Linked DNA regions of Desulfosediminicola ganghwensis. The protein of the gene in region 2 interacts with the protein of the main gene of each other region in a pairwise test. Links are inferred from orthologs where the notes say so. Each region holds a gene or a part of one and is shown on either strand. Other genes may lie near its edges.

Evidence for each region. The genes of interacting proteins can lie anywhere in the genome.
Region 1: the proteins of panC (region 2) and FCL45_RS11125 interact in binary tests that used the Escherichia coli proteins (3 or more experiments, as listed by UniProt). The link is inferred for Desulfosediminicola ganghwensis from one-to-one orthologs.

What each region holds. Positions count from the first base shown.
Region 1 is NZ_CP050699.1:2,611,076-2,616,134, reverse strand. What follows is about bases 1,807-4,572. They hold FCL45_RS11125 (NUDIX hydrolase), read left to right. Parts: upstream 1,807-2,819; coding sequence 2,820-3,326; downstream 3,327-4,572. Other genes in these bases: FCL45_RS11115 (DEAD/DEAH box helicase), read right to left, coding at 4,389-4,572; FCL45_RS11120 (polyamine aminopropyltransferase), read right to left, coding at 3,511-4,188; FCL45_RS11130 (DMT family transporter), read left to right, coding at 1,907-2,785. Outside these bases: FCL45_RS11145 (thiamine pyrophosphate-dependent enzyme), read right to left, coding at 1-205; FCL45_RS11140 (branched-chain amino acid ABC transporter permease), read right to left, coding at 352-1,212; FCL45_RS11135 (Trp family transcriptional regulator), read left to right, coding at 1,339-1,590; more of FCL45_RS11115, read right to left, coding at 4,573-5,059.
Region 2 is NZ_CP050699.1:3,437,535-3,443,420, forward strand. What follows is about bases 1-2,938. They hold panC (pantoate--beta-alanine ligase), read left to right. Parts: upstream 1-1,012; coding sequence 1,013-1,864; downstream 1,865-2,938. Other genes in these bases: xseA (exodeoxyribonuclease VII large subunit), read right to left, coding at 1-184; FCL45_RS14600 (YfgM family protein), read left to right, coding at 321-1,016; FCL45_RS14610 (DegT/DnrJ/EryC1/StrS family aminotransferase), read left to right, coding at 1,921-2,938. In the rest of the region: more of FCL45_RS14610, read left to right, coding at 2,939-3,123; FCL45_RS14615 (cell wall hydrolase), read right to left, coding at 3,210-3,572; FCL45_RS14620 (secondary thiamine-phosphate synthase enzyme YjbQ), read left to right, coding at 4,044-4,460; lpxC (UDP-3-O-acyl-N-acetylglucosamine deacetylase), read right to left, coding at 4,496-5,491. UniProt on the Escherichia coli protein: Catalyzes the condensation of pantoate with beta-alanine in an ATP-dependent reaction via a pantoyl-adenylate intermediate.

The sequences.
Region 1 (5,059 bases), 830 kb from region 2 along the record:
TTGCCGCCAGCGCCACTTCAAAAGCGATCTTCTCATTTACCGACCACTCCACATGCAGTGGATCGACAGCTTCATCCCGCCTATTGATCACCGACTGTAAAATCTCAGTAGAAGGTGTTCCGGGGTACGCCGCCGCAACCTGGCAACCAGCCTCTATCAGCCCGCGGCCAATGGCATCATTACCCATCAATAATTCAGTTGTCATACTCTCCTCTATTGTCTAATGCCACACGCCACATCTTCAGCGACTAGCCTGAAACGCTGTATTTATCTCTATAACCCAACTCTCAGTTCCCACATCCCACGTCCAACGTCCCACGTCCAACATCCAACCTGCAGTTCCCCTTACAGTCACTCTCCAAACAATCCCTTAGGCCGCACAAAAAGCACCAGCAACAACACCACAAAAGCCACCACATCCTTATAGGCGCTGGAAAGATAGCCGGCTGAAAGGGACTCTAGCAGACCAAGACAGAGACCTCCCACAATTGCCCCGGGAAATGAGCCGAAACCGCCCAGGATGGCCGCAGCAAAACCTTTTAACCCCAGCAGCACCCCAACATCGTAATTGAGGGTGGTAATCGGTGTGACAAGTACACCCGCCAGACCACCCAAAGCACCGGCAATGGCGTAACTGGTCAGACGGATTCGACCGGCCGGGATACCAACTACAGCGGCCGCTGTGGGGTTGGAAGCAACAGCCCGCATTGACAATCCGAGCGATGTTCGATAGAAAAACCAGGTGAGCAGACTGATCGCGCCAATGGTTAGCACCATCACCCAGAGCGCCTGGGGCAAAAGGCTCGCCCCCATAAAAGCGATAGGCACATCAGGTGTCAAAGGCGGCAGAGCCATCCGGTTCGTGCCCCAGATCAACTTGATGATTCCCCGCAATATTATGGAAAGCCCCACGGTGAGAAAGATCAGTACCAGATGATGGTTCGATCTCGCAGGCCGAAGCCCGAAGCGTTCCACAATCATCGCCACTAATGCCACTCCGGCCACAGCAAGAAAAATGCCTGGAATCATAGGCAATCCGGCACCAAAGAGACATGAGAACATCAACATTCCACCCAGGGTCACAAAATCCACCTGTACGAAATTGACGATCTTCATGGTATTATTGACCACACAGAAACCCAGAGCTATCAGCGCATAAATTGCGCCACTTGTCAGCCCTGAAAAGGTATATTGCAGTAGATCGGCAAACATACAGCAAACAGGCTCCTACATAACAACACTATCGCCGTGTGTTCAGCCTCTGTACCACAGGGCTTTAGGGCAAACACGACAAAAAATAGCTTTACCCAAACCAAATTTGCACTATCGTACTAGTACATGGATACAAAAATAAAGAACATTTCAAGTTTAGTCAATTATTTGCTGGCCAAGAAGAATCCCGAAGAGATGGAGCAGTCCCTCAACGAACTGCTAACTGCAAGCGAGTTGGACGAAATAGTTAACCGGCTGCAAATAATAAAAATGTTGAAAAAAGGAATCCCGCAACGCAAGATCGCCGAAGAGCTTGGCGTGGGCATCGCCACGGTGACACGTGGTTCGAATGCTTTAAAGAAGAGTCGGGAAAAATAAGGAAAAACTGTTCCTGACTGGTGAATACGATGAAGGGGAGCAGCTGACACATCGCAGCTTCCCCTCTTTGCCCTGTCAGCAAGTGGCAGGTCAGAAGTTACCGGAGAACCACACGCCAGCGCCTCCGGAACATTCTGGAATCAAAATAAAAATGCATGCAAGCCTGAGAGTGCGTCAGTTGACATGATGCGCTACCCAATTCTTTTTCCCTGTCATGCAGTTTAGTGTGGCTATACGGTTACGGGTTGATGTAGAACAGAAAACCTGCTTAGAGTATCCCGTCCGTTAACCACATACTGAATTGTAATCAAAAGATATGAGCGTCATTCACTTAGCACTCGCCCTGGTAGCCAACTGTGCCTGGGGCTTTAATTTTATTGCCGGCAAAATAGGGACGCTCACCTTTCAGCCCCTCTTTTTCACCAGTATCCGCTTTTTTTTCCTGCTTTTGATCATGCTGCCCTGGCTACGGCCCGCACCCGGCCACATGAAACCCCTTCTAAAGGTCGCTTTTCTGCTGGGTGTTATTCATTTCAGCATGATGTTTATCGGCCTGAACGCAGGCGGCAACATCGCCTCAGTAGCCATTACCACCCAGCTCTATGTGCCGTTTTCCGCTATCCTCGCCGCCATTTTTTTAAAAGAGAGCTTCTCCGCGATACGAGTTGTGGCTATTTTTATAGCTTTCATCGGAATACTGGTAATCGGTTTTGACCCCATAGTTTTCAGTCATCTGGATGCGGTTCTCTGGGTAATGGGAGCTGCCTTTGCAATGGCCGTGGCCACCATCATGATGCGCCAGTTTCCCAATATGGGTGTTTTTAAATTGCAGGCGTGGATCGCCGCAATCGCTGCGCCTTCTTTGTTGCTGCTCAGTTTGATATTTGAATCCGGCCAACTGCAGACCTTGGCAGATCTCGAAATTATTCAGTTATGGTCTCCGCTCTATTCAGCCATCGGCGCATCTGTTCTCGGGCACGGCATCGTCTACTATCTCCTTGGCCGTTACCCTGTTTCGATAGTGACACCGCTGTTACTTCTGGCTCCGGTTCTTGCTTCAATATTCGGTATCTGGTGGTTTGGGGATGAGATCGGCTGGAAGCTTATTGTCGGGGGTACGATAACCCTGCTTGGTATTCTGCTGGTTTCGGTAAATGTTGACCGACTTATGAGCAGGCTCAAGACGAGAATATAGCCATTTTCAAAAATACTTTCGACAACACACCGAGATGACACAAGAAGAAATAGTACAGATCGTTGATTCAAACAACATTCCCATTGATGCGGTACCACGCTCAATTATGCGGGCACAGAAGCTTATTCATCGGGCATGCTACATCCTGGTGCTCAACAGAGCGGACGAACTTTTTCTCCAGAAACGTACCTTGACCAAGGATATCTACCCCGGTTACTGGAGTGTTGCGGCAGGAGGCGTGGTGCAGGCAGGAGAATCGTATGAAGATTCTGCCAGAAGGGAACTTTTTGAGGAACTTGGCATCACCGCTCCCCTCAACGTTCTATTCGACCACTTCTATGACCGGGAGGACAACCGTGTCTGGGGGCGAATATATTGGTGTCGCCATGAAGGACCGTTCACCCTTCAGGCAGAGGAAATTGAATACGGGGAGTTTCATTCTCTCAGCCAGATCCTCGAAATCAGTAAAAAGGAACCTGTTACCCCGGATGGAATCGAGATAATTCATCGGTTACGGGATGAAGAAATCGATTTCATTTGAATCCCGCCTTCTTCATTACAGGAAGATTCATCAGAATAGTGAGCCGGAATCCTGTCAGATATGCATTTTTTTCACAATTCGAGATATCGAAGAAATATCAAGCAAATTCATATGCTTGATATTGCGAGCATTATTTTTTGAAAATTCCGCAGAATTTGGGGGAAAGCCATTGCCGGACATCCTCTTAGCCCGGTTTTACAGCAAGCCAGATAGTATGTTTGCGACCCTTGCCGGAGCTGTTGGCGTGAGCTGTGACAACTTCTGTGCGAAATCGGCATTTTTTCAGACGTCGGGTAAAACCATCGTCTGGCGCATAGGACCAGACAGCGAGAATACCACCGGGCCTGAGCGCTGCAAAGGCGGCATGTAGACCCGGCAGACCATAGAGTTGATCATTCGCCTCACGGGTAAGTCCATCGGGGCCGTTGTCCACATCGAGTAGTATCGCGTTCCAGGCGGATTTCTTACTCTTGATTGCCTGAACGACATCTCCCTGCCAAACAGCCACCCTGGGATCATTAAGCGGAAACCCTGCAAGGTGGCCGAGAAATTCACGGTTCCAGCTGATCACTGCCGGTACAAATTCTGCAACGGTCAGGTGGGCATCCGGGCCGGAATTTTCAAGTGCTGCTCCAAGCGTGTATCCCATGCCAAGACCGCCGATAAGGATGTTCACATCCCTTTGATACGAAAGGCGCTCACAGGCAAGCCTGGCCAGAGCCTCTTCAGAGCCGTGGAGGCGGCTGTTCATCAATTCAGTGGTTTCAGTACGGATTGAGTATTCCGTGTCACGCTTTCTTAAGATGAGCTCGCCCTCTTCATCGGGAATTCGGGCTCGATCAAGTGTTACCCAGGGTTTCATAATATCCTTTATACTGCCCACCTTGCTGTACGGACAGTTGAGCAGATGAGTGCGTGATAATCAGATTTCCACAACGCACGTGTAACATTCTGGCGACGTATCTGTTCCGGACTAGCAATTGCTGAGGTTGATTAGCCTTTTGAAAAAATGTTCCTGAGAAATCGGGGTCTGGAGCAGTCAAACTGACTGCCACTCATTTATCACCGTTTTTTCCTTCGCGTGTTACGCCTACCTGAACCGGGCTTGCAGGATTTGGCTATTGTGACCTCATCCTGGGATTTACTGTTTCGTCTCCCCCCTGATTTGCCCTGCGGGCTCCCCGCCCCCCGTGCTGCCCTGCCTCGTTGCCGCGGGTTTTCTTTTTCGGAACTGTTTTCCCGGCTCCCTCCGCTTTTTGCGGAACTGCCCTTTTGATTCTGGGCCTGACTCTTTACACCCTGCTTTTTCGGTTTTTTGGGCTTTTTAGGCTTCGGTTGCTGCAAATGGGTCAGAGGGACACCGTGGTGGGGAACAAAGCCGGTTGTAACCTCACGGGTCAGGAGTTGGCGAATAAGGGTCTCGATTGCGGTAAGAAGCTGGACTTCATCGGCACTGACCAGAGATATCGCAACACCTTCTTTACCAGCACGACCGGTACGACCGACGCGATGAACATAGTCTTCGGCCACCTTCGGCAGATCGACATTGATAACACAACTGAGTTCCGTGATATCAATACCTCGCGAGGCAATATCCGTGGCTACCAGAACACGGATTGACCCATCTTTAAAATCAGCAAGAGCCCGGTTACGCGCTCCCTGGCTTTTATCACCATGAATCGCCAGGGCGGAAACACCTTTCCCCGTGAGTTTTCTGACCAATTGATCAGCGC
Region 2 (5,886 bases):
TAACCGCACGGATCTGTGCATTTTCATCTTTTAAGGTGAAATAATGGTGACCTGAGAAGGGTGTACGTAGGTTGGAGATTTCTCCGCCAACAGCAATAAATCGGTATTGCCCTTCAAGCATCAGCTTGATTTCAGTTGTAATCTGTGTGACGGTGCGTACTGTAGCGTGAGGTTCAATTTGCATAATATAATGGCTAATTGGGTTATAAGTATAAAGGCTGCTATGTTTACGCATAGACAGTGAATGCAGTATATATTATAATCGCCCTGCCGAAACAATCTTATATCCATATTTGTTGTACAATCATTGGAGACGTATAATGTCTGGTCCGAGCGCTTATGAAAAGAAATATGTAGACCCTAAAGATCAAAGTCAGGTTGAGGGACTGCTTGAACATTTCAATCTTCCTCCGAAAGTGATCCGTTTCCTGCGGGAAAACAAACGTCAGATACAGATCGCCCTTGCTGTAACTCTAATCGCAATTGTTACAGTGTCACTTTATGGGTCTTACAAGGAGAAGCGTGTTGAAAAAGCTGCATCTGCTCTTACGCTTGCCGAGAAAGAAACAGGCGATGCTCAAATCGCAGCATTTGAGAAAGTTGCGTCCGAGTTCGATGATACCGCATCCGGTGTATGGGCCAAGGTCGAATTGGCTCATCTTGAGATGAGAGAAAAAAATTATGATTCTGCCGCCCAGAAATATAGTGATGTCAGCAAAGGGTTGAAAGCAGATAGTCCACTGTATCCGCTTACCTTGGTTGGACTTGCTGAAGCTTACGAGGCTCAGCAGAAATATGACGAGTCCTATGCCGCTTTTGAATCACTCAAAACTGTTAACGGCTATGAGCTGACAGCCTATGCGGGAATGGCACGTATACATGAGACTCGAGGAGAGTTCGACCAGGCTATGGGCATCTATGGCCAATATCTTGCCGTGATAGGCGAGGAACCAGGTCTCGATGCTCAAAGAGCGTATGTAGATGAAAAAATTGCAAGAATCAAGGCACAGCAGTGAGAATTGTTCGCACAACCAAAGAGCTTCAGCAGCAGGCAAACCAATGGCGAAGTAATGGTTTAACGATTGGTTTGGTTCCAACCATGGGCTTTTTCCACGAAGGTCATCTGTCGCTCATGCGTGAGGCGCGAAGAAAGTGTGACCGTGTCATTACTACGCTCTTTGTCAACCCCATGCAGTTTGGTCCGAATGAAGATCTTGACTCATATCCTAGAAGCTTTGAGCGGGATCAGCAAATGGCTGAAGGTGAGGGTGTCGATCTGCTCTTTTGCCCTGATCCGAGCGAAATGTATGGTGAGCAATTCCAGACAAAGATCAGCCTGGACAAGGTTTCGCAAGGACTATGCGGCGCAGATCGTCCAGGGCACTTTGATGGTGTCGCAACAGTTGTCACCAAGCTATTTAATTTGGCCAAGCCGCACAAAGCAGTATTTGGACAGAAAGATTTTCAACAACTTGCCTTGATTCGACAACTGGTAGCTGATTTAAATTTTGATATAGAAATCATTGGTCATCCTATCGTTCGTGAAGAGGATGGCCTGGCAATGAGTTCGAGAAACAAGTATCTGGACGCCAATGAGCGCAAGATCGCTGTGTGTCTGTCCCAGGCGATCGGTCAAGCGAAGAAGATGCTTGCCGATGCAGGTGGAAGTCTGCCGGCTCAGGAAATCATCACTATGGCAGAAAGCATGATAGAGCAACATCCGGAGTGTTCTGTCGAGTATGTCAGCATTGTGCATCAGAGCACCCTGCGTCCGATGGAAATCGCCGATGGTGAAAGCGTTCTCGCTATGGCCATGAAGGTCAATAATAAAGTTCGTCTGATCGATAACTCACCTCTTTGTTGAGCTACTTGATTACGACTACAAGCAAAAGATTGCACTAAAGCATTAAGGAGTACATTATGCCAGGTTTTGAAATATTTGGTGAAGAAGAGAAGAAAGAGATCCTTGAAGTTCTCGATACCGGTGTTCTGTTTCGTTATGAGTTCCCGGAACAGCGTAAAGGTATATACAAGGTAAAGCAGTTTGAGGAAAACTTTGCCAGCTACTGCGGCACCAGCCATGCCCAGGCGGTTACATCCGGCTCCACCGCGCTGAAAGTAGCCCTTACCGCTCTTGGCGTCGGGCCTGGAGATGAGGTTATCACCCAGGGTTTTACCTTTGTAGCAACCTGGGAAGCGATTTTTGAAGTAGGTGCTGTACCGGTATTTACTGAGGTTGACGAGACCATGAATATGGATCCGGAAGACCTGAAAAATAAAATTACCGATAAAACCGCATGTATCATTCCAGTCCATATGCTTGGCGCTCAGGCAAATGTGGAGGAAATCGTCAAGATTGCAGCGGAGCATAATATACCTGTACTTGAAGACACTGCTCAAGCCACTGGCGGACATATTGGCGGCAAGTATCTCGGTACTTTCGGCAGCTGCGGTACCTTCTCATTCGACTCTGTTAAGACCATGACCACCGGTGAAGGTGGAATGATCATTACTGGTGATGAAGAACTTTGGCGTACCATGTCTGAGTACCACGATCATGGCCATGACCACATTCCCAACCCTGGTGCACGTGGCGGTGAGGGACGTCGTTTCATTGGTTTCAATTACCGTATGATGGAAATCCAGGGTGCAATCGGCATTGCTCAGTTGGCAAAATTGCCTTACATGATCGAAGCTCAGAAAAAGACCAAGTCCCGGTTGCTTGAAACAATCGCTGAAATTCCAGGGTCAGGCGTTAGAAAGCTCATGGATCCTGAAGGTGATACAGCAACGTTCTGCTGTTTTACTCTGCAGGATCGTGAACAGTGTTCCAGAGTGAATGAGGTTCTCCGTGCTGAAGGCTTTGGTGCAATCAACTTCGCAGAGAATACCTGGCATTTCTACCCGGCATGGGAACACATTCTGGCAGGTTCCACCCCGATAAAGTCTGGTTGGCCTTTTGCTGAGCCAGGCGGTAAGCGCAGGGTTGTCTATGATCCAACAGCATTGCCGAAATCTGCTGAACTCATTGGCAGAACCCTCGTATATCCGGTTCCTGTCAAGATGCCCGAAGACAGACTCGATGCAATGTGTAATGCGCTGAGAAAAGCGAAAAACGCCTGATGTAACATAGTATATTGATGCAACGAAAAAGGCCTGGTACTCGAAATTGAGTATCAGGCCTTTTTTATTGGATGTGGATCCGGGAACTACTTGTAAAACTTATGCGATCCGAACTGGTCAACATAGGTGTATTGTTTTGCCCAGTAGGGGGTGATGGTATCCAGGTGGTAATGTGTGGCACCATTGGTGATGTCGGCCGTTTGCAGGGCAACATATACAGATTGTAAGCACTGCATGAAAGCCTTGGTGTCGTTAGGTACGTAGGATGCCTTCTGGAATGTCCAGCTAAACTGGTATGGCTGAGTTACCACTGCTTTGATCGGCATGTTTTGCTCTTTGGCCCGGTTCAAGGTTACATGAACTATTGCGACCTGCCCAACCTGTGGCTCTGAGCGAGCTTCATGATAGACGTTAAGGGTCAGCCATAGTAGGCCTTCAAGAATAGACACTTTGTTCCTCCAAATAATTGGTATAGATAATCGTTACCAGATAGTGAAGAATACTATTTCCAGTTATCTTTCTATGTGTTGTAACAATTTGTAATGACTTGGTTTGCTGTTGCGTATGTATTTAAACTACTTCACAAAGGAAAAGCTAATGGTGGCAAGTGATAAGTCTAATATACAGGAATACGGGGCAAGGTCAATAAAATAATCATTTTTTGAATAGAATTTCTTTCAAGAATTTCTGAGGATAACAGTGGCTTGAATTGCTTGTTGCGTGTTACGGCGGATGGTAAGGCAAAGTTCAGATTGCAGTTGTAAAATGATACACCAATTTCAGTGTCAATGCATGGTGTTGATAGGCGGACAGTACTGGATCATGGCGAATTGTGCAGCAATTGGCGTGATCCTTTGAGGCCTAACGGACGTCACATTGCTCTTTACCAGAGAGAAAAGCAATATTGAACGGAGGGTTCAGTGAAATCATATTTTAAGGAGTTGACCTTTAACGTGCCATCGAGGAGAGGTCTTATCAATATTACGCCTGAGGTTGAAGCGTGTTTGGCTGAAAGTGGCATTACCGAAGGTCTGCTGCTTTGCAATGCTATGCACATTACAGCGTCAGTCTTCATTAATGATGATGAGAGTGGACTGCATCATGATTATGAGGTCTGGCTTGAGAAACTTGCACCTCATGCACCTGTTGAACAATATCGACATAATGGCTACGAGGATAATGCCGACGCGCATATGAAGAGACAGATAATGGGTCGCGAGGTTGTGGTAGCTGTTACGGGTGGCAAATTACATTTCGGCACTTGGGAGCAGATATTCTACGGGGAATTTGATGGTAGAAGACCAAAGAGGGTGCTGGTAAAAATAATCGGAGAGTAAGTAACGAGTAGTAAAGGTTCTTCACCCGCCTGTGATCAGGCGGGTGAAGTGGCTGGACTGCCAGCGCTTGCACCGGCGAAAATAGGCATAATGATGTCTTGCGCTGCTTTGGTGCTATGGAAAACATCATTGAACACGGACTGAGTGCCATTGTGGCTGAGTTCTACCAGTTCCCAGCATTCGGGGCTGTCGACAATAGCCTGCATGAGACCCAGGTGCTGGGTGTGACCAGCTTTGTATGCTTCAATATGACCGAGCACAGGGCAACCGAGAAGGGCTATATCACCGACCAGATCCAGAACTTTATGCCTGATAAATTCGTTATCGAAGCGAAGTCCATCTTCGTTGAGGATGGATTTGCGATTCCAGTGAATAGCAATAACGTTATCCAGGGTGCCTCCAAGGGCAAGGCCATTGGCCCAAAGCTCTTCGACCTGTTCGACGTAGCCAAAAGTGCGTGCCCTGACGATTTCTTTGTCAAATCTATCCTTCGTCAGATCAATTGAAAATTTCTGGGTCTGGATAAATTCGTCATCAAACTGAATTTCGCCGGTAATCTTCAGGCCGTTAAACGGGCTGATGGTTAATTTTTTGTCGCCATCTGTATAATGAATAGGGCTGGTTATGCGGAGTATTTTACGAAGACTGCCCTGTCGCTGTTTACCACTGTTTTTGATTATGGCAAAAAATGGTTCCGCGCTGCCATCCATGATAGGTACTTCGCCAGCATCAATTTCGATATCAGCATTATCAATACCGTATCCGTGCAGGGCTGCCATCAAGTGCTCTGTGGTAGAGATGGTGTGGTTCTCTTCGCCAATTGTTGTTGCAAGCCGAGTATCGACTATTTTATCCATGTGTGCTCTGATGGGCTTGCCTGGCGCAAGATCGGAGCGGAAAAAGCGAATACCGTTGTCAGCAGGCGCTGGCTTGATGGTGAGGTTGACAGTCCTTCCGGTATGAAGGCCAACACCACAGCAGCTAACGGTTTTTTTGAGTGTATATTGATATGGATCTAGTGACAACGACATAAAAAATTCCTTAACGATAAATATATTTAAAATCCTTTCATGCAATTCCATGCAAATAAGATGCCAGGCGGTTGATTGGACACTTCTTGTGTGGAGGACTTAAATAAACGACAGAATAGTAGGGATATAGCTGCAAGTGTTAAATATTGTTGAAGAGTGTGTTGTTTATGTATTTTGTGGTGTAAAAGACAACACGTGGCGAAAATAACACTCACTGTGTGTTTTAGTTCTCAATTTTTATAGCGATAAATTCGAATGAAGACGTTACAGATGCACGGCAAAATATGAGGTGAACAGAATTGAAAATATGCAGATATCTCGATGCAGGCTGAACCATTTTGTTTCGCCATAACCGCACATGGGTTCATGGCCCGGCAGGAGAGTACACATCTTGT